2 linked regions of the Prochlorococcus marinus CUG1417 genome follow. The protein of the gene in region 2 interacts with the protein of the main gene of each other region in a pairwise test. Links are inferred from orthologs where the notes say so. Each region holds a gene or a part of one and is shown on either strand. Other genes may lie near its edges. The genes, in order: HA140_RS01635 and lpdA.

Region 1 (12,136 bases), on a different replicon or contig from region 2:
ATAATGTTCGGCTATGCATGCGATGAGACGCCTGAATTAATGCCCTTACCGATTAGCTTAGCTCATAGATTAGCCATTCAACTTGCCAAAGTGAGGCATGAAGAAGTCCTTAATTATCTACTCCCTGATGGTAAAACTCAAGTAAGTATTGATTATAAAAAAGGGTTGCCTGTTTCTATTAATACGATTTTAATTTCAACTCAACATAATCCTGAGATTGATGGAATAACAAATGAAGAAGAAATTCGTCAAAGAATAAAAGAAGATTTATGGACGCATGTTGTAATTCCTGCTACTGAAGATCTAGAAATCAAACCAAATATTCACAAAACAAGGTTTCTAGTAAACCCTACTGGAAAATTTGTAGTAGGAGGTCCGCAAGGAGATGCGGGGCTTACTGGTAGAAAAATTATTGTAGACACTTACGGAGGATACGCAAGACACGGAGGAGGGGCATTCTCGGGGAAAGATCCTACTAAAGTAGATAGATCAGCCGCTTATGCTGCACGTTATGTGGCTAAAAGTATAGTTGAGGCAAAATTAGCAAAAAAAGCAGAAGTACAATTAAGTTATGCAATTGGCGTAGCAAAACCAATTTCAATTCTCGTTGATACTTTTGATACTGGTATTATTTCACAAGCTAATTTAACTGAGCTTATTAAAAAACACTTTGATTTAAGACCTGCAGCAATAATAAAAGAATTTAACTTAAGAAATCTACCAAAAAAAATGGGTGGTACATTTTTCAGAAAGACTGCATCCTATGGACATTTTGGCAGAAGAGATCTAGATCTCCCTTGGGAAAAGGTAGAAGTAAAAGCAGCCCAATTATCTGAGGCTTCCAAAGTATTTTTATAAAAATATTTATTCTATGCCTGATAATTTTTATGGGGGATTAGATTTTGGAACTAGTGGCGCAAGAATATCTATAATAAATTTTCATAAAGAATTGATATATTCAAATTCAGTTCCTTATTTATGTAGCTTTAAAAATCCAAATTCTTGGATCAATTCTTGTGAAAAACTCTTAGAATGTTTACCTATTGAGGTTAAAAGTAACCTTCAAAAATTGGCTATATCTGGCACATCAGGAACTTTAACAGCATCGAATTTACGAGGAGAGCCAATAGGAGAAGCAATATCTTATGACCAAGCATGTAATGAACATAAGATCCTTCTTGAATCATTAACTTCTGGAGAAAATCATCTGCGAACTCCATACAGTAGTCTTGCTAAAGCATTAAAGCTAATAGATAAATATGGGACAAATATACTTTTACGACATCAATCTGATTGGATCACTGGTTGGTTTTTAAAAGATTGGACTTATGGAGAAGAAGGTAATAATCTAAAACTTGGTTGGGATCTAAAAAAAGAATCATGGCCAAAAAGCTATCTCAATACTTCATGGGGAAAATGCCTGCCTCAAATAATAAAAAGTGGGAAAATTATTGGACAAGTGAATTTTGATTTAGCAGAGAGATTTAACCTTAATAAGAAATTAATATTAATCTCAGGCACTACTGACTCTAATGCAAGTGTAATAGCTGCAGGTTTAGGAAAAGAAGATGGTCTCACAGTTTTAGGAACAACTATTGTAGTTAAGAAAATTATTGATAATCCTATAAAAAAACAAGGAATTACAAACCATAGAGTAAATGGCAATTGGATATGTGGAGGAGCATCAAACGCAGGCTGTGGTATATTATCTCAGTTTTTCTCTGATTTAGAAATAAAAGAGCTCAGTCGACAAATAAATCCATCAAAAAACACTTCTTTAAATCTTTTGCCTCTTAATAGTAAAGGAGAAAGATTTCCTGTTAATGATTCTAATTTACAGCCGATACTTGGTCCAAGGCCAGTAAGCGACTCACTTTATTTACATGCATTATTCGAGGGTCTAGCTAAGATCGAATTGAAAGGATGGGAAAAGCTAGGCGAACTAACAGGTTCACTTCCAAAAAAAATTATTACTATTGGTGGAGGTTCAAAAAACCCTCAGTGGAGAAAAATAAGAGAAAAGATTATCAATATACCAATAGTTTCATGTAAAAAAACTACTTCATTTGGTACAGCCGTGTTAGCGATGAACTCAAAATAAAAGTTTTTTTAAATATTTGATGAAGATATAAAATTTTTAATTAAAAGGGTTTCACAAACTACACATCTTAATTTAAAGTATATAGGTTAGAGCCGGGATAGCTCAGTTGGTAGAGCAGGCGACTGAAAATCGCCGTGTCCCCAGTTCAAATCTGGGTCCTGGCACCTTTAAAACCTCTTCTATGAAGGGGTTTTATATTTTCTAAAAAAGTAAAAACTTACTTTTTATTTTGTTTTTAGAATTTTAGATTTGTTAGTTTTCTATTCTGCAGACTTGACCAATAACACCCAAAATCAATTCATCTCCATTTGGATCTTGCCAATCAGCTAAATCATTAAAATTACTATTCACTTCATCTATAGAGACATCAACATCTCTAAATGATTTTTCAAAACAATTTATATCCATTGTATAGAGAATATCTTTAGTGATTTCACTTTTTGTTTTGGGAATATATTTACTCAATACTCTCACAGAACCATCCTCATTCCTTTTAATACTTTGTCTATCCCACAACTGTTCTCCATATTCACTTTTAGGGACTCCCACCCATTCATGAGGAAAAGCATTTGCTTGTTTTATAAAAATACAAATTGGAACGATTATTGACAGAACTAAACCAATGCTATTTCTAATAAATATTGAACTAACTTTATTCTTAGAATCAACCATGAATACTTGTCAAATACAAAAATCTTTTATCTAGACTAAATATAAGATTAAAAATTTGTAAAATTTTTTATTGATTAGTATTTCTATTATAGATACAATCAAATATTAAATTCAAAACTTACTTCCAATAAGTTAATTAGAAAGATAATGAATAAAATACAAAAACTTCTCTCAATAGTTTTTTTTATAGCAATATTCGTCGTATTGATTTACTTAATCCAAAATTATGGGATTGAACCTCTTAGAAACAAAATAGAAAGTATGGGAATTTGGGCACCTTTTGGAATATTCATACTTAGAGGAGTAAGTATTATTTTGCCCGCTCTTCCAAGTTCAGCTTATTCTCTGCTAGCTGGTTCATTACTAGGATTTCAAAAAGGTTACATGACAATAATCTTTTCTGATATTGTTTTTTGCCAAGCTGCTTTCTTTATTGCAAGAAATTATGGTCGGGTTCCTGTACGTAATTTAGTCGGCCAGAAAGCAATGAAAAAGATTGAAAGTTTTAATCAAAACCAGCTAGAAGAAAATTTCTTTCTTATGACAGGTCTTCTCATGACTGGCCTTTTTGATTTTCTAAGCTACGCAATTGGTATTGGTGGAACTCGCTGGAAAATATTTACTCCTGCATTAATAATAAGTCTTCTAATCAGTGACTCTATACTTGTCGCAGTAGGAGCTGGAGTTAGTCAGGGAGCAGGATTATTTCTTGGGATTGCTCTATTAGGAATGTTTGCTTTAGCGACTATTTCAGGATTGGCAAAAAATAAAATGCCTAGGTAACACAACAGTTGATAATTCTGTAATCAAAGAAGAAAGATATGACATTTTCGCAAACAATAACTATATAAATAATGATTCATGCAAGAATAGAAATCGATTATTTTTTTAGAGACATTAGATGACTCCATTTAGACCAACTTCATATGATCGCCCTGGAGAACAAATATCAACTACTCCTTCTGGATTAAAAGTAACTTCTGCAAAGAGATTAATGGTGGATTCAATGGTAAGAATGATACAAAAAGCAGAAAATCATTCTGTAGAAGATAAACTTGACGAAGAATCTAAAAATAATTAATCAATTCATTGATAAAAGTATAGGAGAGTGGAAATCTATTAGAAGTACACACACTTTAGCTTTTCAGGAATTTGAAAACTCAACTAGTAAAATACATATAAAACATATCAACAAAAAAAATAAAAAAGTCGTTAATATTTTTAAAAATTATAAATTCAGTTTAAACCTAGAGAGCATAGCTATTTCTATAAACTGGCAAGCTATTAGTGATTGGGACAATAATGATATCCGTGAGGGAGATGAAACTATTCTGATTTTTTTACCCGAAGATGAAAAATCAGGAATTGTTTTAAGAAATAAAGGTTATACAGAATCCTTTATTTCATCATCCAATTATTTTGTTGATGAACAAAATAATTTACACATTAAAACTATTTATAAATCAACAGTTTCCGAAGAAAGAATTTCTTTTTTATCCACTCATGTAAGATCCAGATTTTCTACCATTAGAAATCTTGAAAATAACTCAGTTATACAGACGTCCCATACTTCAGAGATAAGGAATTTAGCTAGTTTAAAAGATTAATTATCCTTTCAAATTGAAACTCTGTTTCAGATATTAATTTAGGAAGAAAGCTTTTGTTTCCACGCATATTATTAACTGTTGAATTCAAATCAGAGATAGTTGCATCTCGCATTAATTCAAAAACCCTTCTTGCATTTCTTAAAGGTACCCCAAGAGCAAGATAAGTATTTTTAAGATCCATCAAACAACTTTTTTCTAAAACTGATTCGTCATTAGAAATTAAAAGATAAGCAACAATCCTTAGGATTATTTCTCCATCTCTTAAACAAACGGACATCTTGTTAGTTGTATTTAAAGAAATTTTTGAATTAAGTGAATCGTGATTTTCGCAAATCATTGCTGTTACAGCGTCTGCTGCGATTGCATGTGAATTATTGGTTATTGAGGTTATTGCATCTAATCTTGAGTTTGCAGTATTAATAAATTCTTTTATATTGCTTAAATCATTTAATTTTTTATCGGCTGACAATAGTTGATTATTCTTTGAAACTGACATTCCTTTATTAAAAATTAAAGACCGATCTTAAGAATAATACAAAGCTAGTAAAAACAATACAATTTCAAACTTAACGCAACGCTTCTTAATTAATAACTTCATTCCAAAGTGATAGTTGAAATAATTCAAAAAAAAAATTTTTTTTTCGCTAATATAAAACTACATTTTTTATAAAGTTTTGGATCAACAGGATTTAAAATTATCAAAGAAACTTATTTCCTCATATAAAAAGAGATTGGAAAAAGAAATTCTAGACAGAAGTATGAAATTAAAGATGCCTCAAAATAAGTTTGAAGAAATAATTAATAACAATAATGAACTTATCAATTTAAAAAAAACGTTAGAGGATCTAGAAACGGAATCTGAATCTCATAGTAAAGTCTGATTTTTGAAAAACATTTCCAAAAGTGCCTCAAACCAACAATTTCCTTTTTAAGTCCCTAAACAATCAACAACTTCAAGCAGTAAAACATGTTTACGGACCACTATTAGTTGTAGCTGGTGCAGGTAGCGGAAAAACTAAGGCTCTTACTCACAGAATTGCAAACCTTATTGAGGGTAACTCTATAGATCCCTATAACATTCTCGCAGTCACTTTTACTAACAAAGCTGCCAAAGAAATGAAAGCAAGATTAGAGGTTCTTCTAGCCCAAGAATTAGCTTTTAATCAATTTGGTCAGCCTTGGACAACTCTCAAAGAAATTGATCAAAATCAATTAAGAACAAACGTTCACCAAGAGAGGCTTCAGAACCTTTGGATCGGTACTTTCCATTCTTTATTTTCAAGACTTCTGAGATACGATATTGAAAAATACACTGATCCAGAAGGCCTAAAATGGACAAGACAATTTTCAATTTATGATGAAACAGATTCTCAAACATTAGTAAAAGAAATTATCAGTCAAGATATGAATCTTGACCCAAAAAGATATGATCCCAAAAAGATTAAAAGATTAATAAGTAATGCTAAAAATCAATGCTTAACTTCTAATGATCTTTTAGAAAAAGCAGATAATAATTTTGATAAAACAGTTGCAGAAGCCTACAAGAGATATAGGATTTCGCTCTCAAAAAATAATTCTTTAGACTTTGATGATCTTCTACTTTTACCTGTGTTCTTGTTGAGGCAAAATGATATAGTCAGAGACTACTGGCACAAAAGATTTAAACATATTTTAGTTGACGAATATCAAGATACAAATAGAACACAATATGAACTTATAAAATTAATTACGGCTGGAAATACTGAACCAAAAAAATTCTTCAATTGGGAAGATCGGTCAATTTTTGTAGTTGGGGATGCTGATCAAAGTATTTATAGTTTCAGAGCGGCTGACTTCAGAATTTTAATTGGTTTTCAAGAAGATTTTAAAACTTCAATCAATGACGATACAAAATCATCTTTAATTAAATTAGAAGAAAATTATAGGTCATCTTCCAATATCCTTGATGCTGCAAACTCACTAATTGAAAATAATTCTGAAAGAATTGACAAAGTTTTAAAGGCTACCAAAGAAAAAGGGGAACTTTTAACATTACTCAGCTGTGATGATGAAATTTCCGAGGCAGAAGCAATTACCAATAAAATAAAATCACTCAATAACTATAATCAAAACCCAATTTGGAAAAATTTTGCAATTTTATATCGAACCAGAGCTCAGTCGAGAGTATTAGAAGAATCTCTTGTAAGGTGGCGCATTCCTTATACAATTTTTGGAGGATTACGTTTTTATGATAGAAGAGAGATTAAAGATGCAATAGCATATTTGAAAGTTCTGGTTAATTCTTCAGATAACGTTAGTCTTTTACGAATCATAAATGTTCCTAGAAGAGGGATTGGTAAGACTACTATTCAAAAACTTAGTGAACTATCTAATAGGTTAAATATCCCATTATGGGAGGTTCTTAATGATAAGCAAAGTCTTGAAGAAACAATAGGCCGATCATCAAAAGGAATTAATAAATTTACTGAAATTATGAATGATCTACTGTGTTACCTAGAAAATTCAGGTCCCGCTCAACTATTACAACTTATATTAGAAAAAAGTGGTTATTTAAGTGACTTGCTCTCTAGTGGGACTGAAGAATCTGAAGATAGAAGAAATAACTTACAAGAACTAATTAATGCAGCCACTCAATATGAAGAAGAAACAGAAAGTGGAGATGTAGAGGGATTTCTTTCTACAGCAGCCTTAACAACTGATAATGATACAAAGAAAAATAACCCTAACTCTGTAACTCTCATGACTCTGCATAATAGTAAAGGTTTAGAATTTCAAAATGTTTTTATCACTGGACTAGAACAAGGTCTCTTCCCGAGCCATAGATCAATAGATACTCCCTCACTTCTGGAAGAGGAAAGAAGATTATGCTACGTAGGTATTACTAGAGCTAAAGAAAGAGTTTTCTTGAGTCATGCCAGAGAAAGAAGATTATGGGGTGGAATGCGAGAAGCAACAATTCCTTCAATATTTCTTTCGGAAATACCTGAAGATTTAATGGATGGCGAATTACCACAAACTGGTGGTGCTTCAATTAGAAGAGATTGGCATCTTGAGCGTTTAACAAGAGTTGATAGAAAAAATCCAAATGAATTCGTTAACAAACCAATAAATGCAGTAAGGAAATTATATTCAGGACCTCGTAAAGGGAAAAGCTGGATAGTTGGAGATAAGCTAATTCACTCAAAATTTGGGAAAGGTGAAATCATACATATTTTTGGGAGTGGGGAAAAAATATCTTTAGCAGTAAAATTTGGTGATAAAGGAAGTAAAATTTTAGATCCCAGATTAGCTCCAATTCGTTATGTAAGTTAAAACTAATGAACGATATCTCTGATTACATCCAAACAGAATTAATCAAAACTCCATTTAATTTATATAACCTTATTACTAAATACATTGAATCTAATAACAATATTAAAGTAGCTTTTGTTGGCGGTTATTTAAGAGATTTATTAATTAGTAAATTCCACAAAAAATCTTTTTCTAAACCTGTAGATATAGATCTTGTGATTGAAGGTTCCTCTATCTCTCTGGCAAAATTTATAAAAAAAAATGTTGTAAATGTAGATATATGTTTAATCAAGGAATTTAATTTATACAACACCGTAGAAATAAATATTAATGACTTTAAAATTGATATTGCTTCTGCAAGAAAAGAGACTTATTCTGCACCAGGCTTAAATCCCACAGTAACTAATAGTACTTTTGAGGATGATCTTAAAAGGAGAGATTTCACGATAAATTCAATAGCATTTGAGGTCTCGACAAGGAAAATCTATGATCCTTATGGAGGAATTTCTGATATAAAAAGCAAGAAATTGAACCTACTTCACAGTAAAAGTATTTCAGATGATCCAAGTAGATTAATTAGATGTGCAAAATATGCTTCAAGGTTAGATTTCAATATCTCAAATAATTCCCTCAAACAATCTCAAGAAACAGTTAGACAGTGGCCATGGAAAAGTTCAGAAACTCATCAGCAAATGATTTACCCTCCTGCACTCGGCATAAGAATAAGGATGGAACTAGCTCAAATATGCAAACACGATAATTTGACTAATGTAATTTCGATAATTCATAAATGGGGAATTATCTCAATCTTAAATGAAAATATTAAAGTCGATAAAAGATTTTTAAGAGGACTAAATTGGATTAAGAAGTTAAAGGGAAATCATATGCTTTACTTATTAAAAGATTCAGAAAATTTAGAAAAAGCATGTCAAAGATTTTTGGTAAATAATAGTGAGATAAAAATATTAGAAGATTATATAAATATCAAAAAGATATTAAATACAAACCAAAAAACTTTCAATCATTTTTCTCCATCAAGTTGGACAGAATTTATTGAGGACAGAAACCTTAATGATGAGACAGTTAAATTATTAATTTGTGATGGAGGAAAATACTGGAGTAAATTGTTTAAGTGGTTATTTATTTACAAATTCATAAAATCAAAAAAAGATGGAGAAACATTAAAAAAAGAAGGATGGGACTCAGGGGAGGAGATGGGCAAGGAAATCAAAAGATTAAGATATTTGGAAATTGACAAATTAAATAGAAATTAATTACATTTCTACAACCTCTCCAACCTTGTACCATTTATCCTTTAGAACATTTTCATATTTACGATTGCAACTAATCAACAAGGGTCCACATGTTTGAGGATCTAATAGTAATGATATTCTCTCTTTAAAAGTCTCTTGATCTAATGAATTTTCGTTTAAAAAATGAATTATTCTTTTTTGCTTATTTACTTTATAAATTTTGTCAAAAATTTCTTTATTAGATTCAAAGAAAGTACTTTTAACATCTTTTCTTATTAAATCAAATACTCCAGGATAAGCTTTAAATGCAAATAAATCTAATAAAACTTTTAGTGGCTCAAGATTATTGCTTTGCCTATATAAATTAGATGATTCAACCATTTCTTTAAGATGTCCAATAAATCCATATCCAGTAATGTCAGTCGCAGCGCTGACTAATGATTCTTTAAATTGATTTTGAAAAAGATATATTTCATCAATCAAATATTGCTGACTCTTTACTAAATTATTAATTACTTCAGAAGAACTGCCTAGAATATTAATATTTTGCATTTGACCGGCAAAGTAAATCCCAACGCCCAGAGGTCTAGACATCATTAGAATATCTCCAATATTCATTCCAGATTTAAGCCATGGTTTTGTTCCATTTTTTAAAATACCTTGAACTGTTAAAGAAATATCTATTCCAAATGAATAAGGTTTATTTACTAAACTTCTTGCCTCGAAAGTATGGCCTCCAAGTAATTCACCTCCATGATCCTCAACTGTTGATTTAATACCTTGAAGTGATTGAGAAAAGAGGTAACTCTGAAATTCCCTTTCAACTTTTGGTAATGAAATTAAAGCCTGCGCGGATGAAAGTTTTGCTCCGCATGCCCACAAATCTGAGCATGCATGCAAAGTAGTAATTTTTGCATTAAGCCAAGGATCACTTACTAAAGCAGGAAATCCATCTACACTTTGCAAGATAATATCTTGACCATTTTGATATACCTCAACTGCATCTTCAGGTGATGAGGCAAAAGAATTTAAATTAGAATTTATTAATGATTTATTCAAAACTAACTGAGGAATTTTAGCTGCACATCCTCTGCAATCATTCAATGAAATATTTTTTTCACTACTCTTCATCATTAGCCTTTTTGATCTGAACTTTTTAATAAAGTTGAGATCAATTTTATGCTTTAAAATCCAAAAAATAAAAGAAGGGCCGAAAACAAAATTGCGATAAATAGCAAAAGCCTTTAGATGATGGCTTGGAAATATATTTACTATTTGCAATCCAATCTTTTGAGGAAACCACTTTTTTAATGATCTCCCTTCTATATCTTTTTTTAGATTTTGTACTAATTTATTTACAACTTTTACTGCAAAAACTCCCGATGCTGGTCTTTTTGCTGAACCTACAACTGCGCAATCACCGACAGCAAAGATTCCAGATAAACTTTTTATCTGTAAATTCTGATTTGTAATTATTCTGCCATAAGAATCCATATCTAATAATTTTTTTTTTGCCCATAACGGAGATGTATTTCCAGTGCATAAAAGAATTTTGCCATAATCAAAATTAAGTTTTTCAACTAATTCAATATTGGAATTCCATAAACTTTTTAGAATTTTATTATTAATTTTTCTTGAATCACATAATAGTTTTAAAGGTCTATCTCCCCATCTTTTTCGCAAAGCATATGATACCTCAATTGCAGCAAGGCCACTCCCAACAATTACAAATGGAAGTTCATTAAATGAATCAAAAATGTCCTCTTTTAGTATTGAGTCATAAGCCATTAAAAAAGGTTTAATTGAAAAAGCATTTCGATTTTTAACTAGTGATTCAAATTCTTTTGGAATTATTGTTTGACTTCCATAATTAAGTACCAACTTAGAATAATTAATTGAAGGTCTATCATTACTTAAGATAATTTTCTTTAAATTGAAATCAATATCCTTTACTTCTTCTTCTATAAAGGAGACTTTTGCATTTTTTGCTAAAGATTTTATATCAATTAAACTCTCTTCTAGAGTGATTGATTTTGAAATCACCGATGGGAACATCGCCGAATAAACCAAATGAGAATCTCTAGATATAATTGAAACAGGAATTTCTGGCATTAATTTCGGAAACATTAACCATTTCTTCAATAAAGAAACATTTGAGTGTCCTCCTCCAATTAGTACCAGATGATTAAAAGTCATTTACATCACTATGAATAAAGAACATTTATTACCAATTGAAAAATCAAGATTAGGGGTGATTGGTGGAAGTGGATTTTATTCAATGGATCAAATGGAGTACTTAAGAGAATTAGAAATCAATACTCCCTATGGTAAACCTTCTGATTCAATAAAAGTATATAATCTTGGAAACCTAGAGATAGCATTTATTCCTAGACATGGCAGAACACATAGTTTAAATCCTTCTGAAATTCCTTACAAAGCTAATATTTGGGCACTAAGATCGATAGGAGTAAGATGGATTATTGCTCCATCAGCAGTTGGTTCATTACAAGAACAGATAAGGCCACTTGATATAGTGGTCCCAGATCAATTTATAGACCGGACAAAAAATAGACCCGCAACCTTTTTTAACGAGGGAGCTGTTGCTCACGTAACTATGGGAGATCCCTTCTGCACAAATTTATCACGTATATTAAGTGAAATCGGAGAAAAAAATATTCCTGGCGGTAGACAATTACATAGAGGGGGTACCTATTTAGCAATGGAAGGCCCCGCTTTCTCAACTAGAGCAGAATCTAATTTATATAGAAGTTGGGGATGTTCAATAATTGGAATGACGAACCACACAGAAGCAAGATTAGCTAAAGAAGCTGAAATAGCTTACTCCTCATTATCTATGGTTACTGATTATGATTGCTGGCATCAAACTCATCAAGAAGTTTCTGTAGAGATGGTTTTGGATAATCTTAGATCAAATACTGAAGTGGCTAATAAAATAATATTTGAAGTAGCTAAATTAATTGAAAAAGAAAGACCAAAAAGTAAATCTCATTTTTCATTAAAAGATGGATTAATAACCCAAAAAGAAAATATCCCTAGCTCTACAAAAGAGAAACTAAGGATATTTACTGATTCTTATTAGGATTTTTTGATATAAGTGATCATCAGGTCAACGTAAGAGTTTGTTAGCCTCCAGCTCCAACCCCTTGGTATGAACCATAGAAAAATATACCTAAAACGAAGATAACTGCAAT
Region 2 (11,997 bases):
GGGAGTAATTGGCGCCATGAAAAAAAAACATGATTGGTTTTGTAGTACTTACCGCGATCATGTTCATGCACTAAGTGCAGGAGTTCCATCCTTTGAAGTAATGAGTGAACTTTTTGGTAAAGCTACAGGTTGCAGCAAAGGCAGAGGGGGTTCGATGCACTTATTTTCAAAAGAGCATCACTTACTAGGAGGGTATGCATTTATTGGAGAAGGGATTCCCGTCGCTTTAGGAGCAGCCTTTTCAAGTAAATATAAAAAGGATGTTGCTAATAATAATAGTAGTGATTCAGTAACTGCAGCATTTTTTGGAGATGGGACTTGCAATAATGGGCAGTTTTTTGAATGTTTAAATATGGCTCAATTATGGAAATTACCCATAATTTTTGTTGTTGAGAATAATAAATGGGCTATTGGTATGGCTCACGACAGAGCAACTAGCAATCCTGAAATTTGGAGAAAAGCTTCCGCTTTTGGTATGCATGGCGAGGAAGTTGATGGGATGGATGTACTAGCAGTAAGAGGAGCAGCACAAAGAGCAATTGAACGCGCTAGGGCAGGAGAAGGGCCAACACTTTTGGAGTGCTTGACTTATAGATACAGGGGGCATTCTCTCGCAGATCCAGATGAATTAAGGTCTGAGAAAGAAAAGGAGTTTTGGGGAAAAAGAGATCCTATTAAAAAATTAGCGCGAGAAATTATCGATGGTAAATTCGCAACGGAAGAAGAGTTAAAAAGTATTGAAAAAAAAATAGACACAGAAATCTCTGAGTCAGTCAAAAATGCTTTAGAAGCACCTGAACCTCCTTCACAAGAATTAACTAAATATATTTGGGCTGAAGATTAGATTAAATACCACTGGGCAATTTTCTGGTTAAATTTCTTAGTTTTCTTAATGCCTTGAGTTCAACCTGTCTAACTCTTTCTCTAGAAACTTCTAATAATCTTCCTATTTCAGCAAGTGTATGTCTTTCATTACCATCTAATCCAAACCTCAATTTAAGAACATGTTGTTCTTGCTCGCTTAGATGGCTTAACCACTTCCCAAGTTGCTCTTGATGCATTTTCTGTTCAACTTGGTCTAAGGGCTCTTCATTATTACTATCTGCAATTAAATCCCCTAAAAAGCTTCTACCATCGTCACCACTAACTGGAGCATCTAAACTACTAGTTGATAAAGCTTGTCTTAAAACAGAATCTAATTCTTCAACATCAATTTCCATTGCTTCTGCAATTTCAATTCTGCTTGGCATAGCACCTAGTTTATGTGCCAAGTCCCTACTAACTTTTCTTATAGAAGCTAATCTCTCACTTAGATGGACTGGTAAACGAATCGTTCGTGATTGACAAGCAATTGCTCTTGTCATACTTTGTCGGATCCACCAAAAAGCATAAGTAGAAAACTTATATCCTCTCGTAGGGTCAAATTTTTCAACAGCCCTTTCCAAACCTAGAGAACCCTCTTGGACTAAATCAAGAAGTTCAAGTCCCTTACCTTGATATTTTTTTGCCACACTAACAACTAACCTTAAATTAGCTTTCATCATTCTCTCTTTTGCTCTTCTCCCAATTTTTATTGTTCTTTTTTGCTGCGTTGTAAATTCTTTATTTTTTTCATTCAACTGACCATCTTCTGTGAGTATCATCATTTTTTGCACTTGGTTACCCAACTCAATTTCTTCAGCGGGTGTAAGCAAAGGTACTCTACCGATATTTTGCAAATACCAACTTATTGGATCATTACCTTTTCTTTTTTGCGGTTCAGCTTGAGCTGGTATTGATGAAACCATTTTTTTTGACCTAATAAGGTATTAAAACTCTCCTACAGTTTTTTGAAAATACCCCAATATTTAATGCGCGCTTCAGATTTCAAGTAATATTTGTACACTTATGTGTTTAAAACTATAAATAACTCTATTAAATTGTTTCTTTCAAGATATTTGTCTCGTTTTTATATTTCTCATTAATTTTGTCAGTCCATCACCTATAGCAGAAGCATTTGAACCACTTTTGCTCTTCGATGCGGCAAATGAATGTAAAAGTACGTATTTAGCAAAAAAATCTGTTGATATATTTCTACACAAGGTTAAATCCATCGCAGAACTACCACCTATAAAACCAGATAAAAGATCGCCCAATCCAGCTCGAGCTGTCTGAGAATCGGTTCCAAAAAGTTGCCATACTTTTTTATTATCAGCAACTATACTGTTAGCTCCTTTTAACAAAATACTGATATTGAATTTTTTTGCCGCATAACTAGCAAGCCCAACATTGTTCTGAGCTTTGATATTAGGAAATAACCTTCCAAATTCTTTGCTGTGCGGTGTAATCCATGTCTTAAATTTTCTCTCTAAAAAGAAATTTGACCCCAATTTAGAATCCGAAATCCTATTAAGTGCATCTGCATCCAAGATCAATAGTCCTTCAAAAGCAATAAGATAGTCCTTTGATTTTTGCCAATCATCCTTATCAATTCCTATTCCTGGACCGACAACTAATGAATCAAACCCGCTTAAATCAATATTCTTTAATGCGCTATATAAAGATGCATTGCCATTTTGGTTAGATTGCATAGTTTCTTTTAAAACTATTTCTGGGGCAACTTGCCAAATAGATTCAGCAACCATCCCCGGAAGGACTGCAGAGATAAAGCCTGCTCCACTTGATATGGCCCCTTTTAATGCTAAGTATGCAGCCCCAGGATATTTTTCACTTCCAGCTATTATTAATGTTCTACCTCTTTGATATTTGTTGGAATTTTTTGGTAAAGAAGGTAAATCAATATTTTTTATATCTTTGTAAGTAACCTTAAAAATTTTTTCATCAACTTTGGACAGTTTACTAGCAGGCATCCCAATATCTATATGGTGCAATTCTCCAATAAAAGGCAAAGCAGAATCTTGAATTAACCCAAGCTTATAAAGACCAATAGCTAAGGTATAGTCTGCCTTTACTGCGTTATCTAAAAAAGGCTCACCCTTATCAGGACATAATCCTGTTGGAATATCAATACTTATTACCTTTCCAGATTTTTTATAAAATTTTTGATTAAACAGTTTAATTAATTTATCATCAACTTTTCTTGTTTGATTATTACCAAAAACTGCATCAATCCAAAGCTCTTTTCTATTTGCATCAGGAGGTTCTACTAATTTTGTGACACCAATAGATGTAAGATAATTAAGGTGTTTATTTGTTAATGTTTTTTTTATCGGAAATGGGCACCATACCTGAACATAAAAACCTTTCAAAAAAAGCTCTCTAGCTATTACTGCACCATCCCCACCATTATGGCCAGGACCTATAAAAACAGTTATTCCATGCTTGAGAAGAGGTTTCTTTTTTAAGAGCCATCTACTAATTTGGATACCAGCTTTTTCCATCAATGCTTCTTGTGGCATTCCATCAGAAAACATTTCTTTCTCTAATTTCAACATTTGCTTTGAATCAACAATTAAATGTTCAGAGTCAATTGTTGGCCATACAATTTCATTCATAATGAGTACAAAGCAATTGAAGTACTTTTCAAAAATTTAAACTTCCATGTTAAAGACACAAAAGGATAAAAAATTAGAGAACTTTTTTTCTTCTAATAATAAAACTAAAAAGAAGAAAAATATTATTGTAGGTCTTTCTGGTGGCGTAGATAGTTCCCTCTCAGCTGCTCTTCTTGTAGAAAAAGGCTGGAATGTTGAGGGACTAACTCTTTGGTTAATGAAAGGACAAGGCTCCTGTTGTTCTGAAGGATTAGTAGATGCTGCTGGCCTTTGTGAAGATTTGGGAATTAACCATAAAATAATAGACTCAAGAGAAATTTTCGAAAGAGAGGTAATTAAAAAAACAACTGAAAGCTATGAGAAAGGATTCACTCCACTTCCATGTTCGATGTGCAACAAAAATGTGAAGTTTGAAGAGATGCTCAATTACGCAATAAGCAAAAAAGACTTTACTCATATTGCGACGGGACATTACGCAAGGATAAAAAAATCATCTTATGCTAGAGCACTTGATTGCAAGAGCCTTGTATTTAAGGAATACCTTCTTCTTAGAGGTGCTGACGAAAACAAAGACCAAAGTTATTTTCTTTATTCTCTTTCTCAAGAAGTACTAAGCAGATTAGAATTTCCTCTTGGTGAAATGAAAAAAGAAGAAACAAGAAGGGAAGCCATCAGATTAGGCCTTAGAACTGCTCAAAAACCAGAAAGTCAAGATTTATGTTTAGTTGAGCATTATGGATCAATGCAAAAATTTATCGACAAACACATAGAACCCAAAGAAGGAAAAATTGTGCATGTAAATGGGAAAGTCCTTGGGACGCACAATGGAATTCAGCACTTTACGGTAGGTCAGAGAAAAGGGTTGGGCATCGCTTGGCCTGAACCACTATATGTAAAAAGTTTAGACAGGGTAAAAAACACAGTTTATGTAGCAGACAAAAGTGATCTATTTAATAAAGAAGCAATTATTAGTAAGATTAACTGGGTTTCAATCCAAGATCCTGAGCAAGAGATAGAAGTAGAAGCACAAATCAGATATAGAAGTAATCCAGTAAAAGGTACATTAATACCTTTGAAAAATTTAGATAATACAACTACAACATTTAAATTAATTTTTGAAGAAAGTCAAAGTTCGGTAACGCCTGGACAAGCTGCAGTTTTTTATAAAGGAGAAATTTTATTAGGTGGTGGATTAATTAGTTAATTTTCCAAAAGATATTTAATCCCATAAATAATATAAACAAAAACAAAATAGGTTTATCTCCAAATTTTGTATAGAAAGTCTTTTCGGATGAAAAATTAGGGAACAATATTTCATTTTTCTCAACATCATAGTCTAAAAGTTTAATTATTTTTCCATCATCTTGAATTAAGCCCGAAGGTCCTGTATTTGATACTATTAAATTATTTTTCTTATTTTCAATACTTCTTAATCTAGCCAAAGATAGGAATTGATTATAAAGCTTAGCTGGATATGGATTTAAATTTGCTGCAGTTATTATCAGTTTTGCACCGCTATTAATAGCCTTTCTTATTTCTAGTCCATCACTAATTTCGTAACATATAGCTACTGCTAGTGGGGGTGTAAATTTAGGATCAAAAAATCTTGAATCAGAGCCTGGTTGAATTCCTCCTACTGCAGATAATCCTCTTGAAAAACTATCTAGAAATCTAGGTATTTTTTCACCTATTGGAACAAGTCTATTTTTATCTATAAATGAGGTAAAAGATTTATCTCCAATTTGAAATCCGAGTAAAGAACTTCTTAATTCATTATTTGAATTTCTGAAACCTCCTGATAAGGTATTAACCTTAATGCCTTTAGAAAAATAAAAATTATTAGATAGAGTTCCTTCAGGAGCAACAAGAAGTTTCGCCTTGTTTGATAAAGCATATTTTTGAGCGATAGATAGCTTTTCTTCAATAAATTCATCATTTATTTTTAATTTTTCTCTTGTTGGCATATTAGTTTGCCAAATAGCCACTGGATATTCATAATTTCTTTTTATTGGAGTTGTTAAACCTCCAAATAAATGTAAAAAAATAAAAATCAAAAGTCCTAAAAGAAATATTTTTTTAAAGTAAAGTTTTCTTTCCCATCTACCTTGCATATAAAAAATCCAAAATCCAATCAATATTTGTAATACGCATAAGCCACTCGCACCAATCCATCTTGCTAAACCAGCAAGATAAATATCACCTGGGATAAGACTCTCTCCTAAACCTATCCAAAAAAAAGGTGTTTGAGAAAGTATCAATTCACCAATACCCCAAGTCAAAGATAAAAAAAATACTTTTACTGTTAAAGATAATATTTTAATTTTGAAAACATCCTCCTTCCAGAGAATAATTTCAACCAACAATCCCCATAAATAAACTAATATCCCACCCAAAAAAGCGCAAAATAATAATATTAAAATGGCAATAATTAAACTTGTAAGCCATGAAAACCCAAGCCATGTCAATGGATGAAGATCATAAAGCCAAGAATGACTTATCAAGACAAAGAAAAAACCCCAACAAAAGTTTGCTATTCTCCTTTCACTTCCCTTCCATAAAATAAATAATGATATCGGCATAAAAATTAGCCAAAAATTAGTTGAAACTGAAATTCCTCCTAAAATCCCTCCTAAACAAGGATAAAAATATTGTCTTAGACTTTTAATTTGAATTGGGATTAACAATCTAAAATTACGAAATTAAATTTATAATCACCCGTTTATTGTACCTTCATTCTGTAGACTAAGTTCTAGTAACTTTCAAAATTTAAGTGAAAGAAGTCTTTATTAGTTTTGCAATTTTTGTTTTTTGTGTTTCATTAACTCTTTTCAGTCAATTTAATTCACCACAAGTTGTTAATGCTGCTGAATCAGAAACTCAGTCAGTTCAAAGAACAAATGCTGCAAAATCATCAAATGTCTCAAATAATAATTTATTTGAACTAGACCCATCAGATCCAAATCCTATACTTTTCGCTATGGCAGAAGAAACACCATCAGACAACAATTCAAGGACTACAGAAAGTGGTCTAATTATCGCAGATATCGTAAACGGGGAAGGTGATGAGGCTAGTGCTGGGCAAACAGTTACTGTAAATTACACAGGAACTCTAGAAGATGGGACACAATTTGATACCAGTATCGGCAGAGCTCCATTCAGCTTTCCATTGGGTGCTGGACGAGTAATAAAAGGTTGGGACGAAGGTGTAGCAGGCATGAAAGTTGGAGGCAAAAGAAAATTAACAATACCTCCGGAACTTGGATACGGATCAAGAGGAGCTGGAAATGTAATACCTGCTAATGCGACTTTAATATTTGAAGTTGAATTATTAAAAGTCAATTAAATTAAGTAAGAAAAATATCTAAGACTTTTCAATTTAGTTAATCTCCAAGTAATATATATACAACACCAAATATTTGAAATGTTAAGTAAATTCATCAATTCTTTTCTAAATAAAAAATCTCCAATGAAAGTCCATGCTCACTGCGATGGCCCTTGTGGTGTTTACGACCCAGCGTCTACTAGAGTTGCAGCTGAAGCAGTTTTATCAATGACAAAAAAACTTATTGCATTAGAAGCTCCTTCCAGCACTGATTCAGCAGAGTGGGCTGCATACAGTAATACATTTTCTAGATATGTTGCAGTTAAAGAAGAGCAAGCAAAAGAAACAAAGAAAGAGATTCTAATTTTGTGGACAGATTACTTTAAACCAGTTCACTTAGAAACTTATCCAGACTTACATGAAACCATTTGGAAGGCGGCCAAATTATGCAGTGCATGCAAAGTTAATGTTGACTTAGCCCAAGCTGAAGAACTTATGAGTTATGTAGAAAAAATTCATAATATTTTCTGGGCCTCAAAAGGAAGATCAGACGCTTTTGTAAAAGCTAGTTAATCAAAATTATTTTCAAAAGTTTTTTTGATTTTATTTTATTTTTTTTAGGTTTAAGAAAAACCGCAATTATTCGTGGTGATTCGATGTTTCCTTACCTAAAAGAAGGAGATATTGTATTTTTTAAAAAATATAAAAAGAATAAATCAATACTTAAAAATCGACAAATAGTTATTTTTAATCATCCAATTAAAAATAAAAACCTAATAAAAAGGATAAATTCAGTAAATCAAAATAACATTGAGGTTTTTGGTGACAATATTGAATTTAGCGAAGATAGTAATAAATTTGGATTAATCAATAACGAAAAAATAATTGGGATTGTCACTTCTAAATTAATTATTCCTAAATTAAAAAATTTTTTAATTCAAAAAAACAGAAGCACTTCTTTGAATCCAAAATAATCCCAAAGAAAAGGAAAGCCCTCCTGCTACAGCTATTAATCTTTTAATAAATTTTTGACTTGCTTTGAAGGTAGTAAAAGATATTAAACAAGTGAAAAGATTCATACTTAGGAGTGAACCAATCAAATATGAAATCAAATATAAGCAAGCGCTTGTTAAAGGTAGTGCTAAAGCAGGAAGAACTGCAAGAAAATGTGAACCTCCAGCTATACCGTGTAGCAAGCCTAAACCAGTCAAAGCATGTGAGTGCTTATTATTATTTTTTTGTTCCTTAACATGAACGTGAAAATGACGATGGGCAATTCCATTCTCATGCATATGGGAATGCGAGTGGATACTTAATTGAAAAGAATTTTTTATAGCAAATACTCCAACAATTAAAAGTGAAATTCCAACTAGGAATTCGGCAATACTAGAAAATTTATTTAATGGAGTAATATCCTTAATAAAAATCGCTAGAAAAGCCAACAAGAGGACTCCTGAAGAATGTCCCAAACCCCATGAGAAACTATTTTTAAGAGCTTTTTGGGGATTATTAATCGCTGCTGGTACCATTGCAATTAGATGATCAGCGCCACTAACAACATGCACAAATCCTGCAACTATACCTGTTAAAACTACAGCCTGCATTTATATTCAGTACAACTCTGTTTATTCAATTTTATAGCACGATTTGAAGTCAATATTAAATTGAGTTAAATAATTTCTTGAACGATTGTTCAATATCAGTTTCTCTCATAAAAGTTTCACCAATTAATACTCCCATGATTCCAATAGATCTAAGCGATTCTAAATCTTCGGCACAATTAATTCCAGATTCACTAATGGGAATAATATTTTGTTTTAAAAATATATCTGCATATGTATGCATCAATTCTTTTGATGTTTTTAAATCCGTTTTAAAAGTCTTTAAGTCCCTATTATTTATCCCAATCAAATTAAAAGATTTTAACTTTAGAATCCTTTCTAATTCATTAGAGTTATGGACTTCAACAAGAACACTCATCTTTAAATTATCAGCTATTTTCTTTAAATAAGTTAAATCATCATCACTTAAAATCGCAGCGATTAATAATATTGCATCAGCACCCGATACCCTTGCTTTATAAATCTGATAAGCAGAAATAATAAAATCTTTGCAGAGTAGAGGGAGATTAGTTGATTTCCTTACAGTTTCGAGTATTTCATAACTACCTTGAAAAAACCTTTTATCGGTAAGTACCGAGATACATGATGCACCTAATCCTTCATAACAAATTGCTATGTTTTCAGGGTTAAAATCTTTTCTAATAACTCCTTTACTTGGACTAGCTTTTTTTATTTCAGCAATAACTCCTGGTTTTATTTTTGACTCCAAGATATTTTTGTAAAAATCTTTAGGAGTAGGAAGTTTTTCAATCTTTTTGATGAGATCTTCTAAAGAGACTATTTTTTTAAAATTCTTAATTTCAATATCCTTGTGCCATACAATTTCTTCCAGAATGTTTTTTGCTTGTGCTTCTCTATGAGGTACAGCATATTCTAAATTTTCTACCCTTACTGTTGGATTTGGTGGCCTGCGTCTTATCTCCATTAATTTTAGATATTATTTTATTTGAGAAGCAGCCTGTTTATATGCGACCTCAACTACTTCACTAAGAGTAGGATGAGTATGAACTTCTTTAGATAATTCAATTACATCTTGGTTCCTTGAAATAGCGTTTGAAATTTCTTGAATTAAATCAGCTGCATGTAACCCAAAAATATGAGCACCTAATACTTTCCCATTATCTTTGTTGAAAATCAACTTTAGCAATCCATCACTCTCTAATTCAGCCAATGCTTTTGAATTAGCCTTAAAGAAACTTTTGACAACTCCCAAAGTAAAATTTTCTTTTGTAGATATCTCTTTAGCTTCAACTTCAGAGAGACCAACTGAACTTATCTCTGGGTGAGTAAAGGTTGCTGCAGGGATACTTTTATAGTTAATTTCGACATTACCACCGCAAATATTATCAACAGCAATAGTACCCTGCGCTGCAGCTGTATGGGCAAGCATTAGTTTACCCGTTACATCTCCAACAGCCCAAATGTTAGGTATTATTTCATCACCATTCTTAACTCTCATTTGATCATCTATAGGAATGAAACCTTTTACTGTTTCGATACCAACCGACTCCAGATTTAAGTTATTACTATTAGGACTTCTGCCTGTTGCGACTAGTACAGCGTCAACTTCTAAAGTTTCTACAACTTCCTTAGATTTTGCATCAGTAAGTTCTATTTTTACAGGACATCCAGGTGTTATTTTTGTAGCAAAGACATTTGATTTTGTGTCTATATCTCTTGCTTGAATAAGGTTCTTCTTAGCAATTTTAGTGATGTCTGGATCAAATGTTGGCATAATATTCTCCAGAGCCTCGATCATGGTAACTTCACAACCAAGCGCGGTGTATACATCAGCAAATTCTAGACCTATATATCCGCTTCCAATAATTGCTATCCATCTTGGAAGCCACTCAAGTTTAACCGCATCATCGCTAGTAAATACAGTCCTATTATCCAAAGTTATTCCACCGGGCACAAAAGGAGAGGAGCCTGTTGCTATAACAATATTCTTACATGTGAAGATTTTATCAATTCCGTTTTTATCTCTTACACCTACTTTTTGATTTCCTTCAATTCTTCCAATGCCCAAAATAATTTCAACTCCACTCCTTTTAAGAGTTTTTGTTAAATTTTCTCTAACATTTAAAACTAAATTATTTGCATGATCTGCAATTTTTGATCTCTCGAACCTTACTGGTGAAGCATGTATACCAAATTTAGCTAAATGTTCATAATTAGCTATTTCTCTAACTTTTCCACTTGCAGCCAAAAGAGCTTTAGAGGGAACACAACCCTTGTTAACACAAGTGCCTCCCATATCAGAAGATTCTACTATTGCAACTTTCAGTCCCTTACCAGCAGCATGTTTAGCGGCATCAAAACCTCCATATCCTGCTCCTATTACGATTAAATCAAAATCAAAACTTGAATCAGTCACTTTTTATTTATTTATTTAGAGGTGTATGCGACTCTTTTTCGTTCTAGTAATAACGGAACTGCAACACAAGCCACATTTAATGATTCTACAATCTCACTATGCGGAATTGTAATTGTTTCATGAAAAGCTTCTTGAATTTTTTTATGAATACCTTGACCTTCATTACCCAAAATTAATGCGGTACGTCTAGACCAATCAACTTCCCAATATGGTTTTGAAGGTTTTTTTGAACTCTCATTATGGCTACTAGTAGAGAAAATCTTAAATCCTACATTTGATAATTCAGATAAAGACTTAAGTAAAGAATTTAATCTTTCTTCTTCATTTCCATCAAATCTTAAAAATGGCAGATGAAAAACAGCACCTGAAGATGCTCTTAATACCTTTTGGCCTAATGGATGCGCACCTCCAGCTAAAAAAATTGCATTAACACCCGCAGCTAAAGCGGTTCTAAATAGATTACCCATATTCCCAGGATCTTGAATTCTGTCGAGAACAAGAACAAAATCATCTTTTCTATTAAATTGATAATTAGGTATTGCTGAAATATCTACTAAAGCTGCTATCCCATCTGGATTAATTGTTGAAATCGCAGATGCCAAGACTTCCTCTGAGACAATATTTATTAATGACTCATCAAATTTTTTACTTAGATTATGATTCTTTCTTAGCCATTTTTCGGTAACTAAAATCTTAGAGGGATTTTTTCCAGACTTCAGCAATTCTTCAATGAGATGTGTACCCTCTATGCAAAAAAAGTCTTGATCTTTTGGAGATGATCCTCTTTTAAATGATCTAAATCTTTTAACTAGATTATTGTTCTTACTAGTTATTTTTAAAAAAGTATTTTCTATGAGTATTTTGAAAAATTTGTTATCAACTATATTTTAATTACATAAACATTTTGATCAATTATTTATTAAATTTTTATTTCTCAAGAAATCAAAAAATACATTTTCACTTTTAATTAACATTCATGACGTTACATAGGGTGGACTTAATATTATTAGTTTGTCATGATGAATCTAATAAATTAAGTCTTAATGATTTGCGGGAGCAAAACGAAGTCATATCTTAAATCGCAAAATTTAAAGATTCTTGGCCAAGGCAAATTAAATGGAATAGTTGAAATAAGTGGTGCGAAGAATTCCGCATTAGTTTTATTAGCCTCATCATTGCTAA

The links.
Region 1: the proteins of lpdA (region 2) and HA140_RS01635 interact in binary tests that used the Escherichia coli proteins (3 or more experiments, as listed by UniProt). The link is inferred for Prochlorococcus marinus CUG1417 from one-to-one orthologs.

The regions. Positions count from the first base shown.
Region 1 is NZ_JAAORN010000001.1:295,934-308,069, reverse strand. The notes cover bases 4,914-7,987. They hold HA140_RS01635 (UvrD-helicase domain-containing protein), read left to right. Parts: upstream 4,914-5,283; coding sequence 5,284-7,692; downstream 7,693-7,987. Other genes in these bases: HA140_RS01630 (CCA tRNA nucleotidyltransferase), read left to right, coding at 7,698-7,987; HA140_RS01640 (hypothetical protein), read left to right, coding at 5,055-5,261. In the rest of the region: metK (methionine adenosyltransferase), read left to right, coding at 1-858; HA140_RS01675 (FGGY-family carbohydrate kinase), read left to right, coding at 872-2,101; HA140_RS01665 (hypothetical protein), read right to left, coding at 2,354-2,773; HA140_RS01660 (TVP38/TMEM64 family protein), read left to right, coding at 2,921-3,556; HA140_RS01655 (hypothetical protein), read left to right, coding at 3,675-3,854; HA140_RS01650 (phycobiliprotein lyase), read left to right, coding at 3,829-4,380; HA140_RS01645 (R-phycoerythrin subunit beta), read right to left, coding at 4,364-4,876; more of HA140_RS01630, read left to right, coding at 7,988-8,945; selenide, water dikinase SelD, read right to left, coding at 8,946-11,120; mtnP (S-methyl-5'-thioadenosine phosphorylase), read left to right, coding at 11,131-12,024; HA140_RS01615 (photosystem II reaction center protein J), read right to left, coding at 12,068-12,136. UniProt on the Escherichia coli protein: A helicase with DNA-dependent ATPase activity. Unwinds DNA duplexes with 3'-5' polarity. Translocates on single-stranded DNA with 3'-5' polarity. Initiates unwinding more efficiently from a nicked substrate than double-stranded DNA.
Region 2 is NZ_JAAORN010000002.1:218,584-230,580, forward strand. The notes cover bases 8,596-11,530. They hold lpdA (dihydrolipoyl dehydrogenase), read right to left. Parts: upstream 10,816-11,530; coding sequence 9,376-10,815; downstream 8,596-9,375. Other genes in these bases: trpC (indole-3-glycerol phosphate synthase TrpC), read right to left, coding at 8,596-9,363; HA140_RS07300 (TrmH family RNA methyltransferase), read right to left, coding at 10,827-11,530. Also shown: pdhA (pyruvate dehydrogenase (acetyl-transferring) E1 component subunit alpha), read left to right, coding at 1-844; HA140_RS07250 (RpoD/SigA family RNA polymerase sigma factor), read right to left, coding at 846-1,787; HA140_RS07255 (NAD(P)H-hydrate dehydratase), read right to left, coding at 1,929-3,494; tRNA 2-thiouridine(34) synthase MnmA, read left to right, coding at 3,541-4,698; HA140_RS07265 (acyltransferase), read right to left, coding at 4,691-6,178; HA140_RS07270 (FKBP-type peptidyl-prolyl cis-trans isomerase), read left to right, coding at 6,265-6,837; sodN (superoxide dismutase, Ni), read left to right, coding at 6,916-7,389; sodX (nickel-type superoxide dismutase maturation protease), read left to right, coding at 7,398-7,790; HA140_RS07285 (hydantoin utilization protein A), read right to left, coding at 7,749-8,420; more of trpC, read right to left, coding at 8,476-8,595; more of HA140_RS07300, read right to left, coding at 11,531-11,699; murA (UDP-N-acetylglucosamine 1-carboxyvinyltransferase), read left to right, coding at 11,859-11,997. UniProt on the Escherichia coli protein: Lipoamide dehydrogenase is a component of the glycine cleavage system as well as of the alpha-ketoacid dehydrogenase complexes.